Regions from separate parts of the Paenibacillus sp. B1-35 genome, predicted to be linked through region 1. Evidence: riboswitches for the same ligand, from Rfam matches in the RefSeq annotation. Region 1 holds a riboswitch; each other region holds the start of a gene.
What was found. Region 1 has a riboswitch for cyclic di-AMP ahead of ACQ5BJ_RS21580 (hypothetical protein). Riboswitches for the same ligand answer to the same signal wherever they lie in the genome.

Region 1 (5,328 bases):
GTATCGAATCAAGCATGGTGTGAGCGAGTGCGCTCTAATGCGTATTTAGAAAGCCGCTAGTTTTTGGTTCAAGCAAGCAGCGGCTGCCTTCAACGAACAAGAGTGACAATTGGTAAAACGATAGAAAAAGGGGCCGAAAGATATGTTCAAAAAACGCCGACCGTTGCCGCGAACATCTCGGCAGACAAAGGCTCAAGGCCAGCGAATAGCTCGCCATTTACTAGGAAAGCGCAAGGGTGAAAGGCTGACTGAACGTTATGAATACGGCTATTCGCTCGGATATATAGAAGGTCTTCAAGCTGGACAGGAGAAGTATGGTGAGCAGTTTGAGGGTACGAGTATAATCATACCTACTTACAATCAGGTGGATGTTCTTGAACAGTGTGTAGACAGCATACGCGCCTATACGGAAGTGCCTTATGAGATTATCGTCGTTGACAATGCGTCTACGGATGGTACATCTGCTTTTTTGAATAAGAAATCCGGACAATTTCGGTTTTATATTCATGAGAAAGTTAGAGGATTTGCTGGTGCTGTGAATACAGGATTGATGATGTCAAAAGGCACGTCGATATGTATTTTGAACCCAGACACGTTCGTTACATCCAATTGGCTGACGAATATGCTGGCATGTCTGAATAGTGATCTTGAGATTGGAATGGTTGGCCCAGTGACGTACGTTCTGGATGAGAAGCAGCAGCTTGCGGATACCGATGAACAGATGGAAAATTTGCATCACTATCATTCAGAATCCACTAGCCCTGTTTTGGATCCTAGTAAATGGAACAGTGCTGATCATTTGGAAAGCGGTTGTTTATTGTTCCGTCGTAGCTTATTTGAAGAGACTGGTTATTTTGACGAGGGCTATGGTCATGTATATTATGAGGTCGAGGATTACAATGTCCGAATCAGGCTTAGTGGTCGGAAGCTAGTCGTCGCTCAGGATACATGCATATATCAGGTTGTCAGTAAAGGGACAACTGCATCTGGGGATCAATCTCAATCCACAAATGATAATTATGCAAGTCTGTTCCAGAAAAAGTGGCGGAACCCTTATAATTGGATGCATCGTGTTCGTGAACGTTATGGCAAACAAAACGGTGAACGCTGCCAGACATTCTATCCGACTCATGTGGCTGTGGCGGGATTGTCAGAGACTGTCTATTGGATTGAACAGGGTACCAAGCATCCGGTTGAAGGGAACCTAACCATCCCGATCGTAAGCGTAAGTCAGGTTGATCTGAGGGGATGGCCGACAGGATCAACGGTAGACGCGGAAAGCGTGACGAAGAAATGGAAGGAATCACATACAGAAGATGGGGGAATCGCGGAGGGCAGTGTGTTTACTACAGAATCCGGAAGGTATTATCAACGACAAGGGGATCTATACAGGGAATTCATGAGTGAGCATGCTTTAACGCGCTGGGAATTGACTGAGAAAGTAGTGGAGCGTACCGAGATCGACAAGGAAGCCCTTGAGGAAGGGCTCCCCATTATGGCAGCTCCAGAAATTCATTTGCATCTGTTATAAATGAGTCCGTTAAGCAGCAGTTGAATGGCGGCAGAAAGGGGGAGAACACGATTGGATAAAATGAAGCGGATACGGAAAATCCGACAAACGGATAGACAATTGTCGGGACTGAAGCAACGTATTCGACACCGAAAATCTAAGCTGACAAAGAAGACGCATTCGAACATTTATAAGGGAGCTGAAGCAACTGCGTATCGAGATGGCTTCGAAGCCGGGTTTGCCAAGGGGTTCGAAGATGGCCATCACCTGATATATTCCAATCAAGTATAGGATCAAAGACAGTCTGACGCTTGCGAAGCAAGAGGAGGGCTGTTTTTTGTGTTTTATGACATAAAGTCTTCGGTGATGGCATCCCCTTTTGAATTGCGAATTTCGCTGTTTTCAACATCTCCCTAATTGTAACGATCTCTTATTTTGGCCGCACCTCAAGCTGAATGACATCCAACGTAGAACCTCCTTGCAAAGGCATGGAAAGCCACATGCGTGCAATATGAACTCCCAGGGCGCGGGGAATAATTGATTCCCACATGATGCCGCGCTGCTGCTGCTCCCACTGGGAAAAGGCGCGCTGCGCCCGTTGGAGTAAGTGCTTATTGATCCTGCTAGGCATGTAGTCGGCATGGAGCTGAGCGGGCTTCATTCGAACAAAAACAAGCTCGTCAGATATATAAATTTGTGTATCTTGCGGCTGGAATAGCTGTTCGCCATGCAGGTCGTTCCAAATTTTCCATTGTTCTGTAAGCTTGTATTTTTGGGACTCGCCAAGCTCTGCGTATGACATTCTGTCCATCCTCCTGTATTTGTATTGAAGCGCTACACATATGCATTGAATCTGTCTGTACCGACGGCAATGGGAAAGCCATTCGATCGTATTGCGTATCCTACCTTTTGGCACAAAGATTGTAAATAGATGCCAATCCATGATTTTGAAATGAATTGTCAAGCAAAGCGTTTACATACGGGTATTTATTTAAATTTCTTTGTTTTTCTCATGAAATCATCGCCGTACAAGCAAAGTGGAGAAATTGCGAGGTAATAAGGCTGTAATGAGAGATAAGATGGGATTAGTTCATCACAATTGCTTGGAAATGGAGAAATTATGGTTTTCATTTCATTTACAGCAGGAGGGGGAAAGGCGTAAGATTCAGTTCAGCAACAACAACGATATCCGTTGCGTCTCAATCGCTGAATTGCGCAGAAAGCGGAAGCGGGGGAACCAATAAAGCGAATGCAGAGCTGAGTAATCGTCAGCAGCCAACGTTCGCATGGGGTGAATCCGGTACAGGAATCGATTCCTGGCTGGTAGGGCGACTCTTCGCGCCCGAATCCGTCAGCTAACCTCGTAAGCGTACGGGAGAGGCGCGCCTGATCAGATGGCGACGTACCTCTTTCTTGCAAGCAGGGCTTCGGACAGATGAACAGGAGGAAATGGATATGTACGATGCGGACCGGGTCATTGCAGTGTTCGCAGGCTGTGAGATGGGAATTGACTTTATACGCCAATTGAAAGGAGCAGGATATTCGATAGCGGGTATCGCCCATAATGGACGGTTGGCGAAGCGATTGGAAGGTATTGGAGTTACTCCGGTATGTCGAATCAATACGACGGAGCCGAAGGCGTGGGCTGTGCCTCATGTTCCAATTGGCCGAATCTATGTATTTGAACAAAGCTTTGCACTATCCTGCCGGCTGCTTCAAATATGCCGACAATGGACGACGGAGCCGATCACAATCGTAACGAAGCGTCATCATCCGCAGTCGATTTACCGATTGCTTGGTGCGAATTACGTCATTTATACGCAATCGGATCAAGTATCATTTTTACTATCTGATATCATCTAATTTATCCATATAGGCAATGCTCACCGCTGAATCCCATTCATGGGAACGGGGGAACCAACGTTCGTGCGCCAACTGTACATTTACAGTTCGCGCAAGGGGTGAATCCGGCACAGGAATCCGTTCCTGGCTGGTAGGGCGACTCTTCGCGCCCGAATCCGTCAGCTAACCTCGTAAGCGTCCAAGGAGGCAGCCTTTATTTCGTCGTGGAACAATTACGCGTACGTTTATTTGACAATGCGTGAGTGAAGCCACACGGAAAGGGTCCCTCTTTCCGTGTGGCTTTTTGTGTTGCCTGCGCGTTCTTATTGAGCCAATAAGGCTTGATAAGAACGGGATCGCGGCAGCATTGCCTGTAAGATGAGAACCTTATTCAGGAGGAGGAAGGGACAATGTTTGATGCAGTCATGATGATTCTTATCGCGCTGCTTGGACTGAGCGTATTGGGAATTCTCCATTGGTGCAAGGCGGAAGTGGAAGAACGAGGTGATCGCTCATGATGATCGTCTTATTCACCTTGATTACGGCTTTGTTCATTTACTTGTTATATGCCTTAGTCAAGCCGGAACGATTTTAGTTTAGGCAGAATCATTGTTGATATTTGTACATTAGAGAAGGGTGGAACGGAACGATGAGTGCAATCGAATGGATCGCCATTGGAATTACCTTATTGCTTGCCTTGGCGATAGCGCGTCCGATCGGAATATATATGGCAGGGGTGTTTGATAATAGCGGAGCTCCAAGACCGCTGGACTCTGTATTTGGGCCGATAGATCGATTTTTATTTACATGTTTCGGCATTAAGGACAAATCGCAAAGCTGGAAGGCATACGCCTTTACGGCAGTTGCCACCAACGTGCTGATGATTGTGGTGACATATGCAATATTCCGCCTTCAAGGGGTATTGCCGCTTAATCCGAATGGGATTCCGGGCATGGAACCGGGAGTGGCATTCAATACGGCGATCAGCTTCATGGCGAATACGAACTTGCAGCACTACAGCGGTGAAAGTGGGCTGTCCCTGCTGTCGCAAATGATGGGCATTATTTTCTTAATGTTCACGTCTCCTGCTACAGCTCTTGCGGCAGTGATGGCGATTATTCGCGGTTTGACTGGCAAACCGCTCGGCAATTTCTTGGCAGACCTTGTACGTTCGATTACGCGTATTTTCCTGCCAATTGCGATCGTTGCCAGTGTGCTGTTCATCTGGAATGGGGTACCGCAATCCTTAAGTCCAATGGAAAGTGCAGTAACTGTTGAAGGAGCAGAGCAGCACATTCCGCTTGGCCCTGTAGGAGCTATGATGTCGATTAAGGAGCTTGGCAACAATGGTGGCGGCCACTTTGGAGCGAACTCTGCTCATCCATTTGAGAATCCGAATGGTGTGACGAATTTAATTCATATTTTACTCATGCTAATGCTGTGTACAGGACTTCCATTTACCTACAGCCGTATGGTCGGCAACAAGAAGGAAGGACGAGTTCTATTCGTCTCGATGGCGATCCTGTTCCTAATTATGCTTAGTTCCTCTCTTACGGCGGAATATATGGGGAATCCGGTATTGAACGCTGCGGGATTAAGCGGACCTGGCAGCATGGAAGGGAAAGAAGTACGCATTGGCGTTGCTCAATCCTCGCTATATTCGGTCGTTACGACTGCATCAGAGACGGGCGGCGTCAATAATATGCATGATACGCTGACACCGCTTGGCGGCTTGATCCCGATGGCGAATATGATGCTGAACACCGTATTTGGCGGTGTTGGTGCAGGCTTTATGAATGTGCTGCTGTACGTTATGATTGCCGTATTCCTATCCGGTCTCATGGTCGGACGAACACCTGAGTTTCTGGGACGCAAGCTGGAAAGCCGGGAAATGAAGCTGCTGGCAGTTACTTTGCTGGTGCATCCGATCCTGATTCTTGTACCGACTGCGATTGCAGTTGCTACACAGGCGGATA
Region 2 (5,328 bases), on a different contig from region 1:
AATCGAAGGCTACTTAAACATGGCATTTGAAGCGATGAATGCACCAGCATGGCTGCACGGCATTCTCGTACTTGGCTTATATCGTGGAACATCATGGGTCATTAGCGTAATGCTGCCGCCAATGGCGATCTTCTTCCCTATTTTCGCATTGCTTGAAAACTTCGGGTATTTACCGCGCGTTGCCTTCAATATGGATCGCATGTTCAAGAAATCAGGCGGCCATGGGAAGCAAGCCTTGACAATGTCTATGGGCTTCGGCTGTAACGCTGCAGCTATTTTGTCCACACGAATTATTGAGTCGCCTCGTGAACGGATGCTGGCGATTCTGACGAATAACTTCGTACCGTGTAATGGCAGATGGCCTACACTTATTCTGTTGTCTTCTCTGTTCATGGCAACTGGTGTTGCAAGTGGAATGCAAACCGTAGCAACGGCTGCTATCGTTATGGGCATGGTTATGATTGGGATTGTGGTAACGCTAACTGTATCATGGGTGATGTCAAAAACAGCTCTGCGCGGTGTTCCAACCCACTATACGCTGGAGCTTCCTCCTTATCGCAGACCGCAGATTTGGAAAACCATTTTGTTATCGTCACGTGACAAATCGCTTAATGTACTGATCCGCGCTGTCGTTATTGCGGCTCCTGCAGGCGTACTTACTTGGATTCTTGGCAATGTTATGGTTGGCGGCGACAGTGTCTTGAACCATATGGCCTCATTCTTCGATCCATTCGCTCATGCGATTGGTCTTGATGGTTTCATTATTATGGCATTCCTGCTCGGACTGCCTGCGAACGAAGTTGTCCTGCCAATCCTTCTTATGGGCTATTTGTCCACAGGTGCTATGGTAGATGCAGATGGTATGGAGAACATTAAGGATATTTTTCTACAGCATGGTTGGACATGGTTGACAGCCTTGAATATGATGTTGTTCTCCTTGCTCCACTATCCTTGCGGTACGACATTATTCAATATTTATAAGGAAACGAAAAGTATAAAATGGACGGTCTTGTCTGCCGTCATTCCGCTTGGTATCGCGATTGCAGTTACCTTTGCCACAGCTCAGCTTGCCAGAGCTTTCGGGTGGGTATAACCATTCACATAGAACCTCTGAATGGATTTCTCCGTTCAGGGGTTTTATTATTGCTGCAAGCATGAATTCTGGATTTCCTCAGACGAAGCTCTGCAAACATTCTTCGAACATAAAAGAACCTGCAGATTCCTCTGCAGGTTCTATGACTAATATATAATTCCAAATTCGATAATTAGCCTGTGAATGCTTGCACCCAAACGCCATTGTAGTAAGCAACACCGATGGATGTGAAGCTGGAGCTCATAATGTTCTTGCGATGGCCGTCGCTGTTCATCCACGCATTCATAACTTCTTGCGGCGTACGTTGACCTTTTGCAATATTCTCGCCAGCAGTGTTGTAGTTAATGCCTTGTGCTCTCATCAAATCAAATGGAGAGCCAAGTGTAGGGGATTGATGGCTAAAGTAGTTATTATCGTACATATCTTTTGCTTTGATCATCGCTACTTTATTCAATGCTGCATCGGATTTCAACGGCTGCAAGCCTGCATTGGCGCGTTCTTTGTTCACCAGGTCAATAACTTGGCTCGCAAAGTCGCTGTTCGCATTGTTGTTTTCTTCTGGTTTTGTAGGTTTGTTTTCGCCAGGATTTACTGGTTTTTCTGCCGAAGGTTTATTTCCTTCTGGCTTTGCTACCTCTGGTTTTTCCACCCCAGGCTTGTTGCCTTCCGGCTTTGCTGGCTTATAAACAGGAGGTTTAGTGTTATGAACTTGTTTTTGAAACTCTTCGACCCATTTCGTCAAATATTGCTTCAATTCCTGTTTATTTTGGAAAACCTTGTTCACATGAATGACGTTCGTATTAATGACGTTCGAGCAATTTTGGTTCAACGGATTCGATACTTGCATAGGCTTCATTGGTGCAGCCATTGCTGAATTCGCTGCCATAATTGGTGCCAATGCAATTGCACCTGTAAGTACGACTTTCTTAAATGTGTTATTCATCCTGTACATCTCTCCCTTTGCAGCCTGCGAGGTTAGCTGTCGGGTTCGGGTCAAAGCGGACTCCCCTGTCGTTATACGACTTCACCCCAATGTGTGGTTCCCCCGCGCTCTGTTGAGCTTCGGCTTGTTTTGTATTACGTTTCCGATCCTATCACGGATGCTGAATCAGATCATTTTAAACATAATGCTATTTTAGATATATTTTTCCATATAAAAAAACCGAAGCACAATACAGTTGTGCTCCGGCTTACTACACCAATTATAGCTATGTTAAAATAAATCTATATCATACGATTCTTATTCGATGACTTGGGCTAGCTCTGTGAAGATGACACCCAACGCATACGCTCCTGCATCTGGATAGCCGATACTGCGCTCGCCAACCGTGCCTGCTCTTCCCATTCGTGCAACAATTGTTTCGGTATGCTTAGCACCCTGAACAGCAGCTTCCGCAGCCTTAGCCGCAGCGAGCTTTAGTCCGTCTCCATTAGCCGCACTTTGCACCCATGCATCAGCGAATGGCGCTAGTGCGTCTACCAATGTTTTATCGCCAACTACAGCACCTCTTCCGAAGGAACGTTCCCCCGTGTCTTGAATGCCTTTCACAACCGCCTGCATCATTTGTGCAAATTCAGGAATAGACAGTTCAGTTCGGTCTCCGGCAAATTTGCTTGCAGCGCGGAATGCCGAGCCCCAAATAGGACCAGATGCGCCGCCGCAGTGCTCCATAATGACTAATGAGCATGCATGCAGGAATTCGCCAATATTGTTCGAATGGTGATTCATTATCTCATGCCATTCTCTCTTCAATTGCTTGAAACCCTTCGCTACACTCATTCCGAAGTCACCATCGCCTGCATGTGCATCCAACTCGCAGAACGGAACTTCGTTCTGAATGATGATTTCGCTCATTTTGTCTGTCAGGAAGATAAGGTTGTGAAGTGAGAAAGTGTCCTTTTCCGTTTTCGCATACGCTGGATTCGTTTCACTCTGATAAGATACTTCACGATCCACAACTGTATCCCCTTGCTGTTTCTCGACTGTAATCGGGTGCAATTCACCATGAAGCTGCAGCGCTGGCGTATCACAACTTGCTGCCAGATAATGCTTCAATTGCTCATCCAAGCGCATGAAAGACACAGATGCTCCAGCCATGTCGATGCTTGTCATGTAATTGCCAACCAACACCTTCATCACAGTTACGTTCTGGCGTTGAATCTCACGAACCACTGCATTTGCGAACAAGTACAATTCTTGCAGCGGTGATCCGCCAAATCCGTTAATCAACACGGCAAGCTCCTGCTGGGAACCCTCCGAAATTTTCATATCACGGAACAAATCCGCCACCATTTTGTGAGCCAATTCATCGGCAGACGCGATTTTCTCTCTGCGAATTCCCGGCTCGCCGTGTATCCCAACACCATACTCGATTTCATCGTCATTCAGTTCAAATGTAGGCGTGCCCTTTGCAGGAACCGTACAGGAGGTAAGCGCAAAACCGATGCTTCTTGTATGATCAATCGCATGCTGGGCAATTGCCTTCACTTCTGCAAGCTCCAAGCCCTCTTCCGCGGCAGCGCCGGCAATTTTATGAACGAGCACCGTACCCGCTACACCCCTGCGTCCGACCGTGTACAGACTGTCCTCAACCGCAATATCGTCGTCCACCTTAACATAGTCAACCTTGATCCCGTCTTCACCCGCCAAGTGGGCAGCATTTTTGAAGTTCATGATGTCGCCGCTGTAGTTCTTAATAATGAGCAGCGTTCCCTTCTTGCTCGCGGAAGCCTTCAACGCTTGGTAGACTTGGATTTGAGATGGAGAAGCAAATACATCCCCGCACACCGCTACATCAAGCATGCCTTGGCCTACAAAGCCAGCATGCGCTGGTTCATGACCGCTTCCTCCACCGCTAATCAACGTGACTTTGTCGCGATTCACGTTTTTTTTCTTCATAATCTTATATTTACTAATGAATTCCAGCTCCGGGTGTGCAAGTACCATACCGTTACACATTTCTCGCACTAATGTTTCTGGTTGATTCATAATCTTCTTCATCGGTTATTCACCCTTTGCTTTGAATTGTTGCCCCATAAGGTCGGCCACTCGAATCGCGGATACAACCATCTCTTCGGTTACCGGGAATGGCATGGAGTGAATAGATTCCTCAGGAATACACGACTTCTGAGCTACGGCTAGTAATTCTTCATTCGTAACGGTTGTTACACCGAGATCGGCCAAGCATACCGGAAGTCCGATGCTGACACAGAACTTCAATACCTCGTTGATTTCTGCCGCACTTGCATTTTCAAGAACCAACTGCACCAAGGTTGTAAAGGCTACCTTCTCCCCATGCATATAAGAGTGAGTGCCTTCAAGTGACGTTAACCCATTGTGGATGGCATGAGCTGCTGCCAAGCCGCTACTTTCAAATCCTAAACCGGACAACAAAATATTTGTTTCCACAATATTCTCCAGTGCTGGCGTGACCAAGTTCGCATCACAGGCCATCTTTGCTTTTGCGCCATCTTCCAACAGTGTCTCATAGCAAAGCTTGGCGAGAGCAAGTGCTGCTTTTGTACCCTTGGCAGGCCCGACTCCAGCCATTGCGCCGCAAGGCAGCCCTGCATTCACGTTTGAATAAGAACTTGCCGTTGCCCGTGCCTCAAAATATGTGGAAAGCGCATCCCCCATGCCTGCCACGAGAAAGCGAGTAGGCGCATTGGCAATAACCGTTGTATCAATCATGACTACACTTGGACTTTGCTTAAAGTAAGCATAGTCATCAAATTCGCCTTCAGGCGTGTACATAACCGCGGAATGGCTTGTAGGCGCATCGGTTGCAGCAATCGTAGGGACAATAATCAATGCATCACCTTCCGCTACACACTTCGCGGTATCAATTGCTTTACCTCCGCCAAGACCGATTGTACAAGAACAATTATGCTCAATCGCAAGCAATTGCAACCGCTTAACTTCTTGACGCGAGCATTCTCCTGTGAAACCGCTCTCAACTAAGGTGACGTTATATTTATTCATTGTATGTTCAAGCTTATTCTTTACACGCTGCACATCGTCAGGATGAGCAATTAGAAGAGCAGAATCTCCGAATGTTCTGATGAAATAACCCAAATTGTATAGTTCATCTTCACCTTGCACATATTTTGCTGGACTGATAAACGCTTTTCTCATGATTGTATGCCTCCTCTGTGTGTTTGAACATCTTTATTATAACTTCGTCTAAGAACAAGATCATGGAACTATTGTTGCCAAATAAAGCGCTATCATATCG
Region 3 (5,328 bases), on a different contig from region 1:
GGAAATCACATAAATGATGAGCGGGGTTGAAGGATATGAAATCACTGAAAATTGTTGCGGCATGCACACTCATTTTATCCTTATTAGTTGGCTGCGGTGCTAAAGAAGACCGTCTAGCAACTGTTCAAGAAAATAAGAAACTGGTACTTGGCACGAGTGCTGACTATCCACCATTTGAATTTCGCAAAACGGTAGACGGCAAGGATCAAATTGTCGGATTCGATATTGAGATAGCAAAGGAAATTGCGAAGGATTTGGGCGTAGAGTTAGAGATTAAGGATACATCTTTAACGACGCTGCCTGAGGAATTAAAAACAGGCAAGATCGACATTGCCATCGCGGGGTTGGATCCTTCGCCTGAACGGGAAAACGCAATGGAATTCTCTACACCCTATTATTTGGCGGAAGCTGGAGTCATTGTACGTGCAGCTGATAAGGACAAGTACAAGACACCTGAGGATTTGAAGGGACTAAAAGTTGGCGTACAGCTCGGATCGACATTCGAGAATGTCATACAGCAAATTCCAGATGCAAAGAAGGAAATGCTGGATAAAGTAAATGATCTCGTGCTGGCGTTAGAAGCAAATCGCTTAGAAGCGGTTGTCGTTGAGAAGCCTGTAGCAGCTGCATTTGCGGCAAACCGTAAGGAGGTTGCTGTCGCGCCAGTTGAGCTGAAGCCAGCAAGCGAAGGGTATGTGATCGGTGTTCGCAAGGGCAGCGTGAAGCTGCGCGATGAAGTGAATAAGACGCTTGAACGCTTGAAGCAGCAGGGGAAACTGGACGAATATATTACACAAGCGGTACAACTGGCGGAACAACAATAAAACAGCGGCTGTCGCTTAACAATGACGGTCAATGCTTTTACGTATGTGACGTATTCGCTCCTCTTGGGAATCCAACCAGTGAGGGGCGTTTTCTCTTTATTATAGAAGAAATACAGATTATGAGCCGTTATGCGTAGGGAAGGGGTAGGTTGTCATGTTCGATTGGATCGACATGTTATGGAAATATAAATTAGGGTTTGTATCCGGTGCTGGCATTACGGTGCTGTTGTCCGCGATATCTGTCTTATTCGGGCTGTTATTGGGTGTCACCATTGTACTAATGCGAATGTCGAAAATTAAGCCGCTGAAATGGTTTGCAGTGACTTATATTGAAGTATTCCGTGGAACACCACTGCTTGTACAATTATTCATCATTCATTATGGTCTCGCGGAATATGGTGTAGAGTTTACGGCTTTGACATCTGGGGCAATTGCCCTCTCCTTGAATAGTGGAGCGTATCTGGCTGAAATCTTCCGAGCAGGTATTCAATCTATTGACCATGGACAGTTGGAAGCAGCTCGTTCACTCGGCATGTCCAAGTCGATGGGAATGCGGCTGATCGTCCTTCCACAAGCATTTCGCAACGTTATACCGGCGATTGGGAACGAATTTATTACGATCATTAAGGAAACTTCGATTGTAAGTACGATCGGGATTGCGGACTTGATGTTTGAGACAAACATCATCCGTGCCAAAATCTATTCGGCTATGGGGCCGCTGCTGGGAGCGGCATGTATCTACCTGATTTTAACCTTTACATTATCGAAAGTGGTAGCACGTTTGGAAAGGAAGTTGAGCGAGCATGATTGAGATTCGGAATTTGCACAAATCGTATGGTAAATTAGATATTTTAAAGGGTGTCAACTTGTCAATCGATCGCGGTGAAGTGGTAGTAGTTATTGGTCCAAGTGGATCTGGAAAGAGTACGCTCCTTCGTTGCATTAATTTGCTGGAAACACCAACCAAAGGTGACATATTATTTGAAGGTCAATGCATCACGGACAAGTCACATAATATAAATAAGACACGTGAGAAAATGGGAATGGTTTTTCAATCATTCAACTTATTTCCTCATATGACTGTGCTCCAAAATATTGCACTTGCACCGATCAAGGTCAAAAGTGTGCCTGAAGCCGATGCTAAAAAACTGGCAATTGAACTGCTTGGCAAGGTTGGACTGGCAGATAAGGCAAATGCTTATCCAAGACAACTGTCCGGAGGACAGAAGCAGCGTATAGCCATTGCTCGTGCGCTTGCTATGCAGCCTCATGTAATGTTGTTCGATGAGCCAACGTCTGCGTTAGATCCAGAGATGGTTGGTGAAGTTCTTGAGGTTATGAAATCATTAGCTGCAGAAGGAATGACAATGGTCATTGTAACTCATGAAATGAACTTTGCAAGAGAGGTGGGAGATCGGATTCTGTTCATGGATGGCGGCAATATTGTGGAGGAAGGCTCTCCACAGCAGCTTTTCAACCAGCCGGCACATGCAAGAACGAAAGATTTCTTAAGTAGAGTTTTATAAATAGCTTACATCACAAAGGCATCCAAATCAGGGGTGCCTATTTTTGTTAAGTCCATTTGAAAGCGTTTTCGTTTACAAATCAGAAATATGTGTTATGATAGGTCTATAAAGATTACAAAAATGTCATCTGGGATTACAAATTTGTTATGAAATAAAAAAATTTCGAAGCTTCAAACCATTGGGGGGCGCGGGTTCCAGAAACTTACCATCATATTCCTGCGCACAGGTTACAAAATTGTGATATGATGCAATCCGAGCCGAAACGACACACCCGTACGGGGGACTATTGACCGGTGTTCAATATTTTACCGAACACCTTGGGGTGAATCGCTTATTCCGCAAATGGAATAGCGTAGGGGAACTCCTTGACCCGAATCCGACAACTAACCCCGCAGGCTAATGCACAGGAGGAAAACATGCGTAAAAGAATTACAGTAACGATTACAGCTGCTTTACTTGGACTTGCGTCCATTCTTCAAATTTTGCCGGCACAGGCGGAGCCCTATACGGTAATAGAGGGAGAAACGTTTTATTCAATTGCTAAGAAATACAACATGAGTGTTGAATCTGTATTGTCGGCAAATCCGACAATCAATCCTAAAAATTTGTATGGTGGTCTTTCCATCGAGCTTCCAGGACCTGTTGTTCAAAAGTCTGTATTGGAAGGTATGCCAGTCGGTAATGCTTTGGGTGGAGCAAATAATAACGGACAGGCAGTGAAGACGGCTTCGGCTTCAAATAATGAAAAGGCAGTTCAACAGGCTGCTCCTAAAAATGTGGTTCAAATGTCCTCAGGACGTACAGCAACATATAAAAAGACATTGAATATGCGTGCTACAGCATATACGGCCCATCCGAGTGAAAACGGAAAATGGGGTGCGGTAGATGCTTTGGGCAACGCATTGAAACTTGGTACAGTTGCAGTGGATCCAAAAGTCATTCCACTGGGTACGAAATTGTATATTACGGGATATGATTTCAAACACTTGCCAACAGGCGGGATGGTTGCGGTAGCTACAGATACCGGCGGTGCAATCAAGGGGAAAAAGGTTGACATTTTTGTACCGGTAAGTAAACAGACAGGCAACACATTCGGCGTGCAAGACGTAAAAGTGTACGTGTTGAAATAATATCTACTATTATAAAGTAGATCATACTTAATACCAGCAATTGAATAACAAGCCTCGCCATTCGGCGGGGCTTGTTTTATTTACTCCTTCTTCTCCTTCTGATCCTGAAGTAAATCCGGTAAGGTAACGAATTCATATTGCCGCTCCCTTAACTGCTTAATTATAGAAGGGAGTGCCTTTACGGTTCCATGCAAATACCCATTCTGTGTGCTACCGCTTGCATGCTGCAAAATAATGGAGCCTGGACGAACTTCACGCATGACATTCTGCAATATGTGTGATGCGCTCAAACCTCTCCAGTCATTTGAATCTACGTCCCAATTGACGACCAAGTACCCGTTATCTCCTGCCCATCGCAGTTGCTCCTCATTTATCTCGCCATATGGCGGACGGAAATAACGCGGTTTATATCCGATAGACTGCTCAATAATCCGTTCCGTATCCTTTAACTGATGCTCAAAGGCAGGAAGCGTGAGCCTCGTCAACAACGGATGGTTGTACGAATGATTGCCGATGATATGGCCTTCGCGAACCATACGCTCGACCAACTTCGGATATGCCTTGGCACGAGTGCCTACAAGGAAGAAGGTGGCTTGTATATTGTGCTCCTTCAATATATCCAAGACAAGCGGTGTAATTCGATTATCTGGTGCGTCATCGAAGGTAAGGGCAACTTGTCGTTCGCCTCGACGTTGCTTTGCATTTAATTTGAAGATATGCGGATATTTCACCCTAAGCTCTGCAATTGTGAGCTGTCGTTTCTTCATTTTATGCATGCTAGAACGTGAAGACTGCGAAGTTTGTGCTGCAGATTGAGATGTGCTCGATTTTTGCCAAGTTTGCTTGCGAGCATTCGAATCATTTTCTATTTGTTGTCTAGAATGAGATTGCGCCTGCTTCTTTTTCAGTTCTTTGCGTTCTGTCTGCTCCGTCGTAACGGTGAACTTTGGCAAATGAATCGTTTCTAATCCAGTTGTCCCATGTAAGCTATTGTAGCTTTGAGAATGGGTGGTCTCTGATCCAGCCTTGAAAATGCGGGGGACAGAATGAGTGCGATCTTTCGTCCACAGGCTTTCAGTTGATGAATGGATTGATTCTGATTGCGTTTGATTGGGCTTGATCGGAGGAAGATTGGGTATGGATGGCGCTTCCTGTTGGCGAGCGAAGCAGCCAGCTACTGCGAGCAAGCACAAAGATAATACAGATAAACAAATTTGTTTATTTCGCATAGTGCCATTCCCCCATTCCGTAGACATCAATGTTCTTGTTATGTCCTTGGGGGTAAAGAAATATGCCCCAATCATCATTCAACAGTGACAGGGAATTAATCTCATTGTACAGGCAGCTGTTTCAAGCACGACTTGTAACTTCTTGCTAATATTCTGAAAATTTGCGAAACCATTGTCATAATGATGACTGATTTGTGATATGTGTCACAGTAGGGGGAGGTTTAGAACAGGCATAGTAGAGTTGTAAAGGTGAGAAAAGCTTTAAATAGGCCATATCGGGCCGCCACAGTAGGGTGGGGCTTTTCTTACGAGCAGGAATCTGCACGTCTCAATAATAACGTGAGAAGGATGCAGACTATCCTTACTCGTGAAAAAAGGAGCATACTTGTGTATACGATTCTTTCCAACGAACGCATCTCTGAAGGCATTTACCTCATGACGGTGGAGGGTCAGTTTCAAGCAAGAATGGGACAATTCTATATGCTGCGAGCCTGGAATATGGCACCCGTTCTGTCTCGTCCAATCAGTATTTGTAATCTGGAGCGGGATCGCATTCAATTCCTGTACAAAATTGCAGGAGAAGGCACACGATTGTTTGCACAGCTTCGTGAAGGAGACC
Region 4 (5,328 bases), on a different contig from region 1:
AGTTTTTATAATTTTGCAGGTTGATCAGGTCGCGATGCCTGCCGTTCTTCAATACCCCATCATGCCCTGTAATCACGATAATATTAGGCTTCACCCGCGGCAACAGACGATACAGTGTATCCGCCATATTTCTCTCGTTCACATAATGTCCTTCCGCTGGCACACGGAGCTGATTATAAATCGCCATGCTCTTCTGCAAATACCCTGGATCCCCATCAAGATGAAGCACCGTTCCCGGCATATCAAATGTTGAGCTTCCATTCGGCATCTCAGCAAAAGGAAGCTCCATCTGTCTACGCTCATACTGCTCTCTGCGCTGCTGCTCCAGTACTTCTACAGACTGCAGCATCTTGATGTGAGCCTGTTCAGAGCGTCGTGCAATCGTTGCCTTCGGAATACTTACCAAATCTCGAACATGGGAGTCCGCAAGCAAGCGATAATCTGTCCCTTTTATAATCGCTGTCTGTTGGAAGACCTGTTCTACACGAAATGTAATATCGCCACCGTACGACTTGCGTACGACCAAATCCCCTTGCTTCACTGGCTCGTTCATAGGATCGATCACCTCTCCGACTATCCTATGGGCGATTACATGGATTGGTGATGCCTAGTGCACAAATTTAATCTTATTCCGCTTGATTCTCTTCTTCCGCCTGAGCAATTGCGTGCCCGATTGCGTCGGATAAAGCAGCGAACTCCTCAATCGACAATGTCTCACCTCTGCGGTTCGGCTCAATATGGGCTGCTTCAAGCGCTCCTGTCAGCTTGTCCACTCCGCATTTGCTGGAGTAGCGTGCCTTCAGATTATTCCATATCGTCTTGCGGCGCTGAGCGAAAGAAGCCTGTACGACATCGAATAACAAAGCCTCATCCTTTACTTGTACAGGTGGAGTCGTTCTAACCTTCAAACGGATAACTGCAGATTCTACGTTAGGCTGTGGGATAAATACCGTATGAGGCACTGTACATACCAGCTCAGGTTCCGCAAAATATTGTACAGCCACACTCAGACTGCCGTAATCCTTGCCTCCTGGCTTCGCAGCCATTCGTTCCGCTACTTCCTTCTGGATCATCACGACGATGTTCTTGAGCGGCAGACGCTCCTCCAGAAGCTTCATCATAATCGGTGTCGTCACATAATACGGAAGGTTAGCCACAACACTCACTCGTTCAACATCCTGAAACTGCTCACGGAACAATTCATGCAAGTCGACTTTTAATACATCACCGTGTACAATACGGACGTGCTCATACGGCTCCAGCACCTCTCCTAATATCGGAAGCAAGCGCTGATCGATTTCAATAGCTGTCACATGACGGGCAAGCTTGGCCAACTGTTCAGTAAGCGCTCCAATTCCAGGACCGATTTCCAAAGCGCCTGTCATATCGTCCAGCTCCGCCGCATCTACAATACGCCGCAATATGTTCATATCGATTAAAAAATTCTGTCCTAAGCTCTTCTTAAAAGAGAATCCATGTTTGCGTATAATGTCCTTCGTTCGGTTCGGTGTCGCTATTTCCACTCTCGATTGCGTCATTCCCTCTATTCTCCTTCTACTCGATGGTGCTGTTCTTCTTGATTTAGCTGCCGCAAGGCATCCTCAAACTCAATCCTGCCAATTTGGAATACACCACAGCGCTTGAGCAACTGCTTTGCATTGCAATATCCAATGCCCAAAATTTCCCCTAGCCGCTGTCTTCGTTCAGCAGAGCCTGAATGCGTTGTTAAGCCTGCTACTACAAGATCCATCCATGTCAACTCCGACATCATGCTGGGCATCTCCGTACGGACCTGCTCCAATGCACGGCGTATCGCCTCTGGTTTCGCGTTCTCTACCCCTAAATCCCCCTTGGCTATCGCCTCATGTCTAGGAAGGAAAGCGTGCTTGCACCCAGGTACACGCTCTGCAATCGTCTTTCGAATTTTCTCTCCCGCATGATCCGGATCCGTAAAAATAATTACGCCTCGGCGCTCCTGCGCCAATGCGATGCGTTTTATAGTTGTATCGTTAATTGCCGATCCACCTGTTTCAATCGTGTCTGCTTCTACAGCACGCTGAATGGCAACGGTATCATCCTTACCTTCTACGACTATCACTTCACGTATCAATTCTCGTACTCCTCTCACCACAAGACCACTTCGTACAACCACTATTTCTTACTTGCTCCCGATTCGCAAATAAACAACAAAAGAAGAGGGTGTCCCCTCTTCTTAGCATGACATAAATCGTTATTCATTACTATATCCTAATTACACATGGCTGCATACCTGTGTGCTAGTTCACTTCCGGCTTGACTGGGCCAACCACATATACGGTATACCCCTTCTTGCGTCCGAACTTGCTAACAGTCTTTTTACTGTCGAAGTATACATCGATAATTTTCCCTTTGACTGCGCCGCCTGTATCTTCGGCACGTCGGAATCCAATCCCTTCGATGTATACCCACCAGCCAAGTGGTATAACTTTCGGATCAACAGCGATCGTACGGCCTTCCGATACCATCGCACCTGATGCCGTCTTCGCACCAGAGGAACCTTCCGCTTCGGTGTAAGCTGTCAGTTGAACATTCTTCAACACTTTTTTATATCTAAAATCTTTGTCTCCGCTGGAACCATTGTCATCAGAATCATCGTCCGTGTTCACTGAGAGAACAGCAACCTCCGGCTTCTTCTTCGTTCCATAGGCAATAACTTGATTGACTTGTTTCGTATGAACGGATTTATCCACCAGTTGGGAATATACAAGCTTACCGTCTTCATAGGTATTTTGAACCTTCTGAACGACTAAACCTTCTTTTCCGCCTTGAACCATTTTAGTCTTACCCTTAAGAAGGGTGGCATCAGCCTGCTTCACAACTTGATAAGGAACTTTAACCTTGCGTTCTTCCATCTTTTTGCTGACCCGAACAATTCGGATGTTCATGTCCTTTGCAATCGATGCACGCTTAGCAGGGAATACCTTATCATCTGGATTCAGCGGGATTTCCAGCGCAGCTAATGCATTATGCACTGATTTCTCCGTTGTATACTGCGTTTCCTTCTTCCCATCCGCAGTAATTTGGATAGGCAAAGCGCGTTCAATAATAACTCGATCCCCATCTGCAATCTCTTCATCGAGCGGCTTTGATACAGCATCGTATGCCCCAAGTGCTATCGCATGCTCATCCAAAACATTGCGAAGCGTATCAAGGCGAGTTTCGACTGAACGCTCTTGTCCATCAACGAGCACAGCCACTGTCTTCTTTGTTGCATTATACCAAGTTAAGACTGCTATTAATGTGATCACGATTGCTACAGCTGCAATAACGGTGATAACACGTACATTTTCACGCTTCCATCGCAATGCGAGTGACATGCTGGATGATCGGGGTTCATGGGTTTCGTTGTTCACGATCTGTCCCATTTCTCGGTCCTCCTTACATAGTCCCGCCGTCGAGTGTTGCGTATGATTTCATCTGACGCGACTATTTCAAGAATGTTTACGAGAGAATTGGTTTTGTCTGGAACGAGCGTGTATTCGTTCTCCACATTTCCGAATTCTCCGTGCCAACGATCCAGTATTGGCTGCTCCCACCTCCTATTTCTTACACCCTATGACGTCTTTATTCTCATTATTCAAAAAAAGAATATTTGAGAGTAAAACAAAAGAAGCCCTTCGTAAGAGGAGACTCTTTCGCGGCTTCCATAATAGAAACCCAAACGTCAACAGTGTAGGACGCGAGGAACCCTCTCTGTACGCTGACGAGGTTAGCTGTCGGGTTCGGGCTTGAGAGTCGCCCTATCGGAACCAACCGGCTCATGGCTCGGTTGTCCCTAATTCACCCCAAGGAATTGATCCATGTGATTGAACATGTACTCATGTCAATCCCACTCTGGTTCCCCCGTTCTCCACAACCTGGAGATTAAGCGATACTGAATTAGTTGGAACAATATTGAATTGTGTAATAACATCTGTGAGAAATCATATCGTGTTTGCAATCTTCTTGTAAAGACAGTAGCAATTTCGTTTTTCGCGAAAAATGGTTAAAAAAATGTAACTAAATCCGTTTTTCATAACAAAATCCACTTATTTTGTGGCCGATATCTTTATTTCACTTGTTTTTATCACGTTTTCACCTGATGTCAAAACATGTCATAGCATTTTTGGTCGTCATTCTGCAAAATTCTTCAAATTCCATTCCTTTCAGCTCGGCTGCGACTTCTGCCACAAGACGTACATAAGCGGACTCATTGCGCTTGCCTCGGAACGGATGCGGCGTCAAATAAGGGGAGTCTGTCTCCACGAGCAATCGGTCGTTTGGAACCTGAACGAGCACTTCCTTCGGCTGTCTCGCATTTTTAAACGTGACAGGTCCTCCAAATGAGATGTAGAAGCCCATATCCAGACACATCTTCGCTGTTTCCCAACTGCCTGAGAAGGAATGCATAATACCTCCAACTTCATGTGCCTTCTCTTCGCGCAAAATGCGGATTACATCTTCATGTGCCTCGCGATTATGAATAATGATCGGCATCTTCAACTCACGGGCCAAGCCAATTTGTTCACGAAATACACGATGCTGAACATCCTTCGGAGATGTATCCCAATGATAGTCCAGTCCAATTTCGCCAATCGCCACAACCTTCTCATGTTCGGTAAGCTTTGCAATCCAGTCCATATCCTCTGGTTTCATCGTAATTGCATCTACAGGATGCCAGCCTACAGCTGCATAAATGAAGTCATATTTTTCCGCCAAGGCCATCGTCGTCGGAATTGTTTCCCGATTGAATCCAATGTTCACCATACGGGTTACCCCTTGTTCGACGGCTCTGGCGATGACCTGATCGCGATCCTCATCAAAATTGCTGCTGTCTAAATGCGTATGCGTATCAAATAACACGTCCAAGCGCTCCTTTTCTATCATCCAATTATGTCAGGTGATTGCGGCGAATGAACATCCGCCGTGTGTCTGCCGTAAGCTGATGTGAAACGGTCAATAGCCTGTCCATCGGAAAATAAATATATTGCTTCCCGTTGCGAATCCCACTAATGGTGCGAACGATATCTGATTTTTTGGACAGCTCCACGATTTGCTGATCCCGTCCCCACAGCATAATATGCTGCTGCGATCGTGCATCCCCTTTTCGATATACATCATAAGGTCTATCAAAAGGGGAATCGAACATCAAATCATAATTGGGATCAAGCCCAACTTGTGACCACTCCATCCGCAATCGTTCCTGCAATTCCTCATTCATCTGCTCGACTTCAATATATTTATATAGTTTACGCTCCATAAATCGCTGGCACAAGTCAGCAAGCCGTTCATCCTTCTCTCTCGACCACT

Region 2: another riboswitch for cyclic di-AMP. It lies ahead of ACQ5BJ_RS00685 (CAP domain-containing protein); the one in region 1 lies ahead of ACQ5BJ_RS21580 (hypothetical protein).
Region 3: another riboswitch for cyclic di-AMP. It lies ahead of ACQ5BJ_RS04320 (3D domain-containing protein); the one in region 1 lies ahead of ACQ5BJ_RS21580 (hypothetical protein).
Region 4: another riboswitch for cyclic di-AMP. It lies ahead of ACQ5BJ_RS25775 (3D domain-containing protein); the one in region 1 lies ahead of ACQ5BJ_RS21580 (hypothetical protein).

Annotation. Positions count from the first base shown of each region.
Region 1 is NZ_JBCHVJ010000007.1:93,081-98,408, reverse strand. Features, by position in the region: gene rfbB (dTDP-glucose 4,6-dehydratase) at 1-60, shown strand, start outside; gene ACQ5BJ_RS21595 (glycosyltransferase family 2 protein) at 143-1,531, shown strand; gene ACQ5BJ_RS21590 (hypothetical protein) at 1,583-1,801, shown strand; gene ACQ5BJ_RS21585 (hypothetical protein) at 1,941-2,312, opposite strand; cyclic di-AMP (ydaO/yuaA leader) riboswitch at 2,705-2,895, shown strand; gene ACQ5BJ_RS21580 (hypothetical protein) at 2,966-3,373, shown strand; cyclic di-AMP (ydaO/yuaA leader) riboswitch at 3,388-3,565, shown strand; gene kdpF (K(+)-transporting ATPase subunit F) at 3,867-3,947, shown strand; gene kdpA (potassium-transporting ATPase subunit KdpA) at 4,002-5,328, shown strand, end outside.
Region 2 is NZ_JBCHVJ010000001.1:127,170-132,497, reverse strand. Features, by position in the region: gene ACQ5BJ_RS00690 (nucleoside recognition domain-containing protein) at 1-1,093, shown strand, start outside; gene ACQ5BJ_RS00685 (CAP domain-containing protein) at 1,266-2,036, opposite strand; cyclic di-AMP (ydaO/yuaA leader) riboswitch at 2,043-2,171, opposite strand; gene dhaK (dihydroxyacetone kinase subunit DhaK) at 2,334-4,094, opposite strand; gene ACQ5BJ_RS00675 (glycerol dehydrogenase) at 4,098-5,228, opposite strand.
Region 3 is NZ_JBCHVJ010000001.1:978,674-984,001, reverse strand. Features, by position in the region: gene ACQ5BJ_RS04335 (transporter substrate-binding domain-containing protein) at 36-824, shown strand; gene ACQ5BJ_RS04330 (amino acid ABC transporter permease) at 979-1,635, shown strand; gene ACQ5BJ_RS04325 (amino acid ABC transporter ATP-binding protein) at 1,628-2,350, shown strand; cyclic di-AMP (ydaO/yuaA leader) riboswitch at 2,596-2,764, shown strand; gene ACQ5BJ_RS04320 (3D domain-containing protein) at 2,767-3,480, shown strand; gene ACQ5BJ_RS04315 (polysaccharide deacetylase family protein) at 3,561-4,709, opposite strand; gene ACQ5BJ_RS04310 (dihydroorotate dehydrogenase electron transfer subunit) at 5,097-5,328, shown strand, end outside.
Region 4 is NZ_JBCHVJ010000012.1:47,207-52,534, forward strand. Features, by position in the region: gene yabG (sporulation peptidase YabG) at 1-553, opposite strand, end outside; gene rsmA (16S rRNA (adenine(1518)-N(6)/adenine(1519)-N(6))-dimethyltransferase RsmA) at 627-1,538, opposite strand; gene rnmV (ribonuclease M5) at 1,544-2,110, opposite strand; gene ACQ5BJ_RS25775 (3D domain-containing protein) at 2,277-3,404, opposite strand; cyclic di-AMP (ydaO/yuaA leader) riboswitch at 3,724-3,920, opposite strand; gene ACQ5BJ_RS25780 (TatD family hydrolase) at 4,114-4,881, opposite strand; gene ACQ5BJ_RS25785 (HD domain-containing protein) at 4,910-5,328, opposite strand, start outside.